2 linked regions of the Azoarcus olearius genome follow. The protein of the gene in region 1 interacts with the protein of each later gene in a pairwise test. Links are inferred from orthologs where the notes say so. Each region holds a gene or a part of one and is shown in the gene's direction. Other genes may lie near its edges.

Region 1 (4,855 bases):
CAGGCCGCGGCGGCCGCGGGTGTGGAGGTGCGGTGGCGGCCTTTCCTGCTCGGCCCGGTGTTTCTCGCGCTCGGGTGGAACGATTCGCCGTTCAACATCTACCCGCCCAAGGGGCGTTACATGTGGCGCGACCTCGCGCGGCTGGCGGATAAATACGGGCTGCCGTTCCGCATGCCCAGCCAGTTCCCGCGCAGCGGCGTGCTCGCCGCACGGGTGGCGCTGATCGGTGTCGAACAGGGCTGGGTGGCGCCTTTCGCGCGCGCGGTGATGACGGCCAACTTCGCCGAAGACCGGCCGATCGGCGAACGGCCCGTGATCGAGGACATCCTGAGCGGGCTCGGGCTGCCGGCGGAGGCGGTGCTGGCGGCTGCGCTCACCGACGACAACAAGCTCGCCTTGCGCCAGCAGACCGAACGCGCGGCCGAACTGGGCCTGTTCGGCGCGCCCAACTTCCGTGTCGGCGAGGAGCTGTTCTGGGGTAACGACCGGCTCGAGGACGCGCTGGCGTGGGCGTGCAACGCTGCTAACTGACGCGGCCGGGCCGGCCACGCAGGGTCAACGCCCGCCGGCGTCGCGGGCCTTCTTCTCTTCGTACTCGCGGATGCGCTCTTCGTAGCGCGCGCGGTCGCGCGCCGACTGCTCGGCACGCCGGGCCGCCTCGGCCTCGGTCGCGCTGCGCTCGCGGGCGCGCTCGGCGTCGCGCGCGGTGCGTCCGGCGCGGGCTTCGGCCTCGGCACGTTCCAGCGCGCTGGCGCGTTCGGCCCGGGTGGCCTCGGCTTCGGGCGCAGGGCGGACGGTCGCATCGCCTGCGGCCGAGGGCGCCGACGGCTGCATCGGCGCGTCGGTTCGGCTGCGGCCGGTTTCGGCGGCGGCGCGCTGGCGTTCGGCGAGGTCGAGCTTGCGGGCTTCGGCTTCGAGCGCGCGCGCCTCGCGGATGGTTTCGAGTCGCGCCTGCTTGGCCTGGTCGATGCAGCGGTTGACCAGCACGCGCCGGTAGCACTGCGGCTCCTCGCTGGCGAAGGTCGATTCCGCCTTGTCGCGCAACGCTTTCGCTTCGTCCTTCAGGCGGGCGCTGCGCGCGCTGTCCGATTCGCCGCCGGCAGCATCGGCGGCCTGCGCCAGCGGCGCGGCAAGGGTGAGCAGCAGGCAGAGCAGCGTGACGGCGGGACGAGCAGACATGCGGGTCGGAGGGCGCGTAAGGGGATGCGTAGAATAACGCCTTTGCTCCCCAGCGCGGTTTCCGTTCGTGATCAGTTTTCGCAACCTCCGTCTGGCGCGCGGCGCCAGAACGCTCATCGAAGGCGCCAGCCTGCAGATCCACCCCGGCTGGAAGGTCGGCCTGACCGGCGCCAACGGCAGCGGCAAGTCCAGCCTGTTCGCGATGCTGCGCGACCAGCTCCATCCCGACCAGGGCGACCTCGACATGCCGCCGGGCTGGGTGATCGCGCACGTCGCCCAGGAAACCCCGGGCCTGCCGCAGCCGGCGATCGACTACGTGCTCGACGGCGACGCCGAGCTGCGCGAGGTCGAGAGCGCACTGGCGAAGGCGGAGGCGGAGCACGACGGCAGCCACATCGGCGAACTCCATGCCCGCCTGCACGAGATCGGCGGTTACGCCGCGCGCGCCCGCGCCGCCGCGCTGCTCGACGGTCTCGGCTTCCTGCCTGCGGACATCGAGCGTCCGGTGGCGGATTTCTCCGGGGGCTGGCGGATGCGCCTGAACCTGGCGCAGGCGCTGATGTGCCGCTCCGACCTGCTGCTGCTCGACGAACCGACCAACCACCTCGACCTCGACGCGGTGATCTGGCTCGAGGCCTGGCTGCGCGACTACCGCGGCACGCTGCTGCTGATCTCGCACGACCGCGAGTTCCTCGATGCCTGCGTCACCCACGTCGCCCACATCGAGCAGCAGAAGCTCACGCTCTACACCGGCGGCTATTCGGATTTCGAGCGCCAGCGCGGCGAGCGCCTGATCCAGCAGCAATCGATGTTCGAGCGCCAGCAGCGCGAGATCGCGCACATGGAGGACTACATCCGCCGCTTCCGCGCCAAGGCCACCAAGGCGCGCCAGGCGCAGAGCCGCATCAAGGCGCTGGAACGGATGGAGCGCATCGCCGCGGCCCACGTCGATACGCCGTTTTCCTTCAGCTTCCGCGACTGCCCGGCGGCGCCCGATCCGCTGCTGCAGATCGAGGACGGCGCGGTGGGCTACGGCGGGCGCACGGTGCTCGATCGCATCGTGCTCACGCTGCGCCCGGGTGAGCGCGTCGGCCTGCTCGGCCGCAACGGCGCGGGCAAATCGACGCTGATCAAGCTGCTGTCCGGGCAACTGGCCCTGAGCGCCGGCCGCCGGCTGGAAGGCAAGGGGCTGGCGACCGGCTATTTCGCCCAGCACCAGCTCGAAACCCTGCGCCCGGAAGAATCGGCGCTGCAGCACATGACCCGGCTCGACCCGGCGGCGCGCGAGCAGGACCTGCGCGACTACCTCGGCGGCTTCGATTTCCGCGGCGACGGCGTCGGCGGCACCTCGACCCCGGCGACCACGCCGTGCGCGCCGTTTTCCGGCGGCGAGAAGTCGCGCCTGGCGCTGGCGCTGCTGATCTGGCAGCGGCCCAACCTGCTGCTGCTCGACGAACCGACCAACCACCTCGACCTCGAAATGCGCCATGCGCTGACCCTGGCGCTGCAGGACTACGAGGGCGCGATGGTGCTGGTGTCGCACGACCGCGCGCTGCTGCGCGCCACCTGCGACCGCTTCCTGCTGGTCGATGACGGCCGCATCCAGCCCTTCGACGGCGATCTCGACGACTATCGCGACTGGCTGGCAGCGCGCCGCGCCGAAGCGGCCGCAGCGGCGCAGTGCCCTGACCAGGCCGCCGACAAGGCGGCGCGCAAGGCCGACCGCGCCCAGGCCGCGGCAGACCGCCAGGCGCGGCTGGCGGCGCGCCGGCCGCTGGTGAAGGAACTGGACCAGCTCGAGAAAAAGCTTGCCGGCTGGAATGGCGAGAAGAAGCTGCTCGACGCGCGCCTTGCCGACCCCACGCTCTACAGCGGCGGCGACAGCGCGCAATTGCAGACCCTGCTCAAGCGCCAGGCCGAACTCGCCGGCTGGATCGACGAGGCGGAACTGCGCTGGCTGGAGATCTCCGAGGCGCTGGAGGCGCTGCCGGCCGACTGAACGCCGGCCGCGCCTTACTCCGGCAGCCAGTGCCGGGGATCGATGCCCCAGTTCTCGAAGGCTTCGTAGCCGGTGATGCGGTCGGGTGCGTGGCGCAGGTCCACCACCTCGGGCGTCAGATAGTGGCCCTTGACGTGGTGGATGACCTTCACTACCGGTTGCAGCAGGCGGTCGCTGTGCTGTTGCTGCACCACCGCGAGGCGGCCGCTTTCCAGCCGCACCAGCGAGCCGGTCGGGTAGATACCGATCGCACGGATGAAGGCCTGCACCAGCTCCGGCTTGAAGTGGAACTTGCTCCACTCCAGCAGCTTGCGCAGCGCCTCCGTCGGCGGCATGCCCTTGTGATAGACGCGGTTGGAGGTGATCGCGTCGTACACGTCCACGATCGCGCCCATCTGGCCGTAGAGGCTGATTTCCTCACCCTTCAGCTTGTTCGGATAACCGGTGCCGTCGTAGCGTTCGTGGTGCTGGGCCGCGACGTCGAGCGCGATGTCGCTGACGCCCGGGGTGTCGAGCAGGATCAGCTTGCTCTGCACCACGTGGTTTTTCATCTTGTCGAACTCGGCGTCGGTGAGCTTGGCCGGCTTGTTGAGGATGTCGTCCGGCACCTTGGCCTTGCCGACGTCGTGCAGCAGCGCGCCGATCGCGATCTCGCGGATGATCTCGCGCGGCAGTTCGAGCGCGCGCGCGAACGCGGTCATCAGCGCGCACACCGACACCGAATGCAGGAAGGTGTAGTCGTCGTGCTGCTTCAGGCGGGCCAGCGGCAGCAGCGAATCCGGCTGGCGGAAGATCGACTCGACGATGTTCTCGACCAGCGGTTCGATCTGCTCCATCTCGATCTGCTTGCCGAGGCGGACGTCGCCCATCATGTCGCGCACGATGCGGTGCGCCTCGGTGTGGAGCGCGCGGGCGGGCGGCAGGCGGCCCGGCGCCACAAGGGGCAGGGCGGGTGCGGCGCCGGTCGCGATCGCTTCCAGCTTTTCGTCGACGACGTGCGCCGCTTCTTCCCGCGTCGGCGCATCGGCCACATCGAGACCGCGTGAGGTGTCGATGTACAGCTCGTGCACGCCGGTCGCGCGGATGCGCGCGACGACGGCCGCGTCCTTCACCGCAAAGCGGTTGCGCACGAAGTTGTGCTCGATCCAGCCGCAGTTGAGGTCGTGGATGTACATGCCCGGCTGCAGTTGTTCGATCGGGATGAGTTTGATCGCGGACACGTCGGGAGCGAGAGGGAGAAGGACGGAAGCGCAGTATGGTGGCCGGCGCCAGCCGCGGCAGCGGCCGCCGCGCGGCGGCCGAGAACTCTGCCACGGCGCGGCTCAAATCGGAGCCCGGCTGATAGAATCCCGCCCTTCCGTTTCCATCTTGTTCCCAGGAGCGCGCGGTGCGTATCGTCTGTCTCGACCTCGAAGGTGTGCTGGTTCCCGAAATCTGGATCGAATTCGCCGAGCGCACCGGCATCCCCGAACTGCGCCGCACCACGCGCGACGAGCCGAACTACGACACCCTGATGAAGTACCGGCTCGACATCCTGGCCAGCAAGAAGCTCGGCCTGCCGGACATCCAGGAAGTGATCGCCAGCATGGGGCCGATGGCCGGCGCGCGTGAATTCCTCGACGACCTGCGCAACACCTACCAGGTGGTGATCCTGTCCGACACCTTCTATGAGTTCGC
Region 2 (5,191 bases), 2.4 Mb from region 1 along the record:
ACCTGCTCAAGAACGGCGAACTGCCGAACGCGGCGCAGAAGCTGGATTTCGAAAACACCATCAAGAGCCACACGATGGTGCACGACCAGCTGACCCGCTTCTACAACGGCTTCCGCCGTGACGCCCACCCGATGGCGATCATGGTGGGCGTGGTCGGCGCGCTGTCCGCGTTCTACCACGACGCGATGGACTTCTCCGACCAGGAGCACCGCAACGTCTCGATCAACCGCCTGATCGCGAAGCTGCCGACCATCGTCGCCATGGCCTACAAGTACAACACCGGCCAGCCGTTCATGTACCCGCGCAACGACCTCGACTACACGTCGAACTTCATGCACATGATGTTCGGTACGCCGTGCGAGGAGTACAAGCCGAACCCGGTGCTGGTGCGCGCGCTCGACGTCATCTTCACGCTGCACGCCGACCACGAGCAGAACGCCTCCACCTCCACGGTGCGTCTGGCCGGCTCCTCGGGCGCCAACCCGTTCGCCTGCATCTCGGCCGGTATCGCCTGCCTGTGGGGCCCGGCGCACGGCGGCGCGAACGAAGCCTGCCTGAACATGCTGGAAGAAATCGGCGACGTGTCCCGCGTCGGCGAGTACATCAAGCGTGCCAAGGACAAGAACGACAGCTTCAAGCTGATGGGCTTCGGCCACCGCGTCTACAAGAACTTCGACCCGCGCGCCAAGCTGATGGGCAAGGTCTGCAACGACGTGCTGACCGAACTCGGCCTCGAAGACGACCGCCTGTTCAAGCTGGCCAAGGAACTCGAAAAGATCGCGCTGGAAGACGAGTACTTCGTCGAGAAGAAGCTCTACCCGAACGTCGACTTCTACTCGGGCATCGTGCAGAAGGCGCTGGGCATCCCGACTTCCATGTTCACCTGCATCTTCGCGCTCGCGCGCACGGTGGGCTGGATCACCCAGTGGGAAGAAATGATCACCGATCCGGAATACAAGATCGGCCGTCCGCGCCAGCTGTACATCGGCGCGGCACGTCGCGACGTTCCGGTCATCGGACAGCGTCCGTAAGAGACGATGGAGAGGGGAGGGAGGCTATCCCGGTTCTAGCCGTCGCGGGATGGTGGCCTTGTGTCGCCATCCCGTTTTTCCTTCGACGTCTGGTGCCGGTTTTCGCCGACTCCGAATTGCCGCAAGCAGGGAACCAGAACACCACAGGTGGCTTTCATCATGATGAAGCAACTACAGAACACGTCCCATCTGTTCGGTGCCAACGCACCGTTCATCGAAGAACTTTACGAGAACTACCTCGCTGACCCGGCTTCCGTGCCGGAGGCATGGCGGACCTATTTCGACAACCTGCAGAGCCAGGCCGGCGCCGCCGTGCGCGACGTCGCCCACGGCCCGGTCATCGCCGCGTTCGAGCAGATGGCCAAGCGCGGCCCGGTGCGCACCGTGGTCGCCGCGGGTGGCGAAGACAAGCTGCAGGTCGCCACGCTGCAGCTGATCAACGCCTACCGCTTCCTCGGCAACCGCTGGGCCAACCTCGATCCGCTCAAGCGCACCGAGCGCCCGCAGATCGCAGAACTGGAGCCGTCCTACTACGGCTTTACCGAAGCCGACCTGTCGAAGAGCTTCAACGTCGGCTCCTTCCACGGCTTCTCCACCGAACACGCCAGCCTGCGTGAAATCCTCGAAGCGCTGCGCCAGACCTACTGCGGGTCGATCGGCTCCGAGTACATGTACATCTCCGACATCCAGCAGAAGCGCTGGATCCAGAGCCGTCTGGAGAGCGTGCGCGGCGCCCCCAAGTTCTCGGTCGAGATGAAGAAGCGCATCCTCGAGCGCACCACCGCGGCCGAAACCCTCGAACGCTACCTGCACACCAAGTACGTCGGCCAGAAGCGCTTCTCGCTCGAAGGCGGTGAATCCACCATCGTTGCGATGGACGAGATCATCCGCGTCGGTGGCGGTCTCGGCGCCCAGGAAGTCGTCATCGGCATGGCCCACCGCGGCCGCCTGAACGTGCTGGTGAACACCCTCGGCAAGTCGCCGAAGATGCTGTTCTCCGAATTCGAAGGCAAGGCAGCTGCCGATCTGTCCGCCGGCGACGTCAAGTACCACATGGGCTTCTCCAGCGACGTCATGACCCCGGGCGGTCCGATGCACCTGACGCTCGCCTTCAACCCGTCCCACCTGGAAATCATCAACCCGGTGGTCGAGGGTTCGGTGTATGCCCGCCAGGTCCGCCGCAAGGACACCGAGAAGAGCCAGGTCATCCCGGTGCTGATCCACGGCGACGCCGCCGTGGCCGGCCAGGGCGTGAACCAGGAAATGCTCAACTTCTCGCAGACCCGCGGCTACGGCACCGGCGGCACGGTGCACATCGTGGTGAACAACCAGATCGGCTTCACCACCTCCGACCCGCGCGACTACCGCTCCTCGCTGTACTGCACCGACATCTTCAAGATGGTCGAGGCGCCGATCTTCCACGTGAATGGCGACGATCCGGAAGCGGTGGCCTTCGTCACCGCGCTGGCCGTGGAATTCCGCCAGCAGTTCAAGAAGGACGTGGTGGTCGACATCGTCTGCTTCCGCAAGCTCGGCCACAACGAGCAGGACGAGCCGATGGTTACCCAGCCGCTGATGTACCGCAAGGTGCAGCAGCACCCGGGCACCCGCAAGCTCTACGCCGACCGCCTGGTTGCCGAAGGCACGCTCAAGAGCGACGAACCGGATCGCATGATCCAGGAATACCGCGAGCACCTCGACAAGGGCGAGCTGCTGTACAACCCGGTGCTGTCCGGCCACAACCGCCAGTTCGCGGTCGACTGGACTCCGTTCCTCAACCAGCCCTACACCGACGACGCGGACACCGCGATCCCGGTGCAGGAAATCAAGCGCCTGTCCGAGCGCCTGACCGCAGTCCCGGCCAACTTCACGCTGCACTCGCGCGTCAAGAAGATCATCGAGGACCGCGCGGCGATGGGCCGTGGCGAACTGCCGCTCGACTGGGGCATGGGCGAAAACCTCGCCTACGCCTCGCTGCTGGCGCAAGGCTACGCGGTGCGCATCTCGGGTGAAGACGTCGGTCGCGGCACCTTCTTCCACCGCCACGCGGTGCTGCACGACCAGAAGCGCGAGCGCTGGGACGAAGGCACCTTCAAGCCGCTCGAACACATCCAGGATGGCCAGGCCGGTTTCCAGTGCTTCGACTCCGTGCTGTCCGAAGAAGCGGTGCTCGGTTTCGAGTACGGCTATTCCACCGCCGAGCCCAACGAACTGGTGGTGTGGGAAGCGCAGTTCGGCGATTTCGTGAATGGCGCCCAGGTCGTGCTCGACCAGTTCATCAGCTCCGGCGAGTCGAAGTGGGGCCGTCTGTGCGGTCTCACGATCATGCTGCCGCACGGCTATGAAGGTCAGGGTCCGGAGCACTCCTCCGCCCGCCTCGAACGCTTCATGAACAACGCGGCCGAGAACAACTGGCAGGTCTGCGTCCCGACCACGCCGAGCCAGATCTTCCACCTGCTGCGTCGCCAGATGCTGCGTCGCGTGCGCAAGCCGCTGATCATCATCACGCCGAAGTCGCTGCTGCGTCACAAGGAAGCGATCTCGTCGATGGACGAGCTGGCTGCCGGCCGCTTCCAGACCGTGATCCCGGAAGTCGAGAAGCTCGATCCGAAGAAGGTCAAGCGCGTGGTGCTGTGCCAGGGCAAGATCTACTACGAACTGCTGGCCCATCGCCGCGAGAACAAGATCAAGGACACCGCGCTGGTCCGCATCGAGCAGCTCTACCCGTTCCCGGCCGAAGCCTTCGCCGCCGCGATCGCGCAGTTCCCGAACGCCAAGGAAGTGGTCTGGTGCCAGGAAGAGCCGCGCAACCAGGGTGCGTGGTACTGGCTGGCCTCGCGTCAGCACCTGGTGAACGTGCTCGGTCCGAAGCACAAGCTGCTGCTGGTCAGCCGCCCGGCGGCCGCTTCGCCGGCGGTGGGCTACTACGCCAAGCACAACGCGCAGCAGAAGGCCGTGATCGAAAACGCCTTCGGTCCGATCCAGGACTGATCCGCGCTCAATGACAACGAAAGACTCCGAATAACAAGGGGAGAGTATTTCATGCTGATCGAAGTGAAAGTGCCGCAGCTGTCCGAGTCCGTTTCCGAAGCCACGCTGGTCACCTGGCACAAGAAGGAAGGCGACGCGGTCACCCGTGACGAGAACCTGATCGACATCGAGACCGACAAGGTCGTGCTGGAAACCCCGGCCCCGGCCGATGGCGTGCTGGTCAAGATCATCAAGGGCGACGGCGGCACTGTGACGTCCGGCGAACTGATCGCCCAGATCGACACCGAAGCCAAGGCCGCCGCCGGCGGCGCCAAGGCCGCGGAGCCCGTGCAGGCGGTGACCCCGCCGCCGGCCGCCCCCGCTGCCGCGCCGTCCGCCGCCGCTGGCGCCGCCAGCCCGGCTGCGCGCAAGATCCTTGAAGAGAAGGGCATCGCCGCGGGCGACGTGGCCGGCTCCGGCCGTGGCGGCCGCGTCACCAAGGAAGACGCCGTGGGCGCCAGCGCCAAGCCGGCGGCTGCCGCTGCTGCGGCCCCGGCCGTGGTGATCGCCGGCGAGCGTCCGGAAGAGCGCGTGCCGATGACCCGCCTGCGCGCCCGCATCGCCGAGCGCCTGCTGCAGTCGAAGAACGAGAACGCCATCCTCACCACGTTCAACGAAGTGAACATGGCCCCGGTGATGGCGCTGCGCAAGCAGTACGGCGACAAGTTCGAGAAGGCCCACGGCGTGCGCCTGGGCTTCATGGGCTTCTTCGTCAAGGCCGCCGTGGCCGCGCTGAAGAAGTTCCCGATCCTGAACGCTTCGGTCGATGGCAACGACATCGTCTACCACGGCTACATCGACATCGGCATCGCGGTCGGTTCGCCGCGTGGCCTGGTCGTGCCGATCCTGCGTGACGCCGAATCGATGTCGATCGCCGACATCGAGAAGAAGATCGCCGAGTTCGGCCAGAAGGCCAAGGACGGCAAGCTGTCGCTGGAAGAACTCTCCGGCGGCACCTTCTCGATCTCCAACGGTGGCGTGTTCGGTTCGATGCTGTCGACCCCGATCATCAACCCGCCGCAGTCCGCCATCCTCGGCATCCACGCCACCAAGGACCGTCCGGTGGTCGAGAACGGCCAGATCGTGATCCGCCCGATCAACTACCTGGCGATGTCCTACGACCACCGCAT

What was found. Proteins that work in one complex are often made in the same cells at the same time.
Region 2: the proteins of dqs_RS19170 (region 1) and dqs_RS08250 interact in binary tests that used the Escherichia coli proteins (3 or more experiments, as listed by UniProt). The link is inferred for Azoarcus olearius from one-to-one orthologs.

What each region holds. Positions count from the first base shown.
Region 1 is NZ_CP016210.1:4,185,631-4,190,485, reverse strand. Bases 830-3,712 are described here. They hold dqs_RS19170 (ATP-binding cassette domain-containing protein), read left to right. Parts: upstream 830-1,246; coding sequence 1,247-3,178; downstream 3,179-3,712. Other genes in these bases: dqs_RS19165 (HD-GYP domain-containing protein), read right to left, coding at 3,193-3,712; dqs_RS19175 (hypothetical protein), read right to left, coding at 830-1,179. Also shown: dqs_RS19180 (2-hydroxychromene-2-carboxylate isomerase), read left to right, coding at 1-531; more of dqs_RS19175, read right to left, coding at 556-829; more of dqs_RS19165, read right to left, coding at 3,713-4,353; bifunctional phosphoserine phosphatase/homoserine phosphotransferase ThrH, read left to right, coding at 4,566-4,855. UniProt on the Escherichia coli protein: Genetic data indicate it may be involved in ribosome assembly or function.
Region 2 is NZ_CP016210.1:1,785,008-1,790,198, forward strand. The notes cover bases 811-4,222. They hold dqs_RS08250 (2-oxoglutarate dehydrogenase E1 component), read left to right. Parts: upstream 811-1,190; coding sequence 1,191-4,022; downstream 4,023-4,222. Other genes in these bases: gltA (citrate synthase), read left to right, coding at 811-1,031; odhB (2-oxoglutarate dehydrogenase complex dihydrolipoyllysine-residue succinyltransferase), read left to right, coding at 4,074-4,222. Outside these bases: more of gltA, read left to right, coding at 1-810; more of odhB, read left to right, coding at 4,223-5,191. UniProt on the Escherichia coli protein: E1 component of the 2-oxoglutarate dehydrogenase (OGDH) complex which catalyzes the decarboxylation of 2-oxoglutarate, the first step in the conversion of 2-oxoglutarate to succinyl-CoA and CO(2).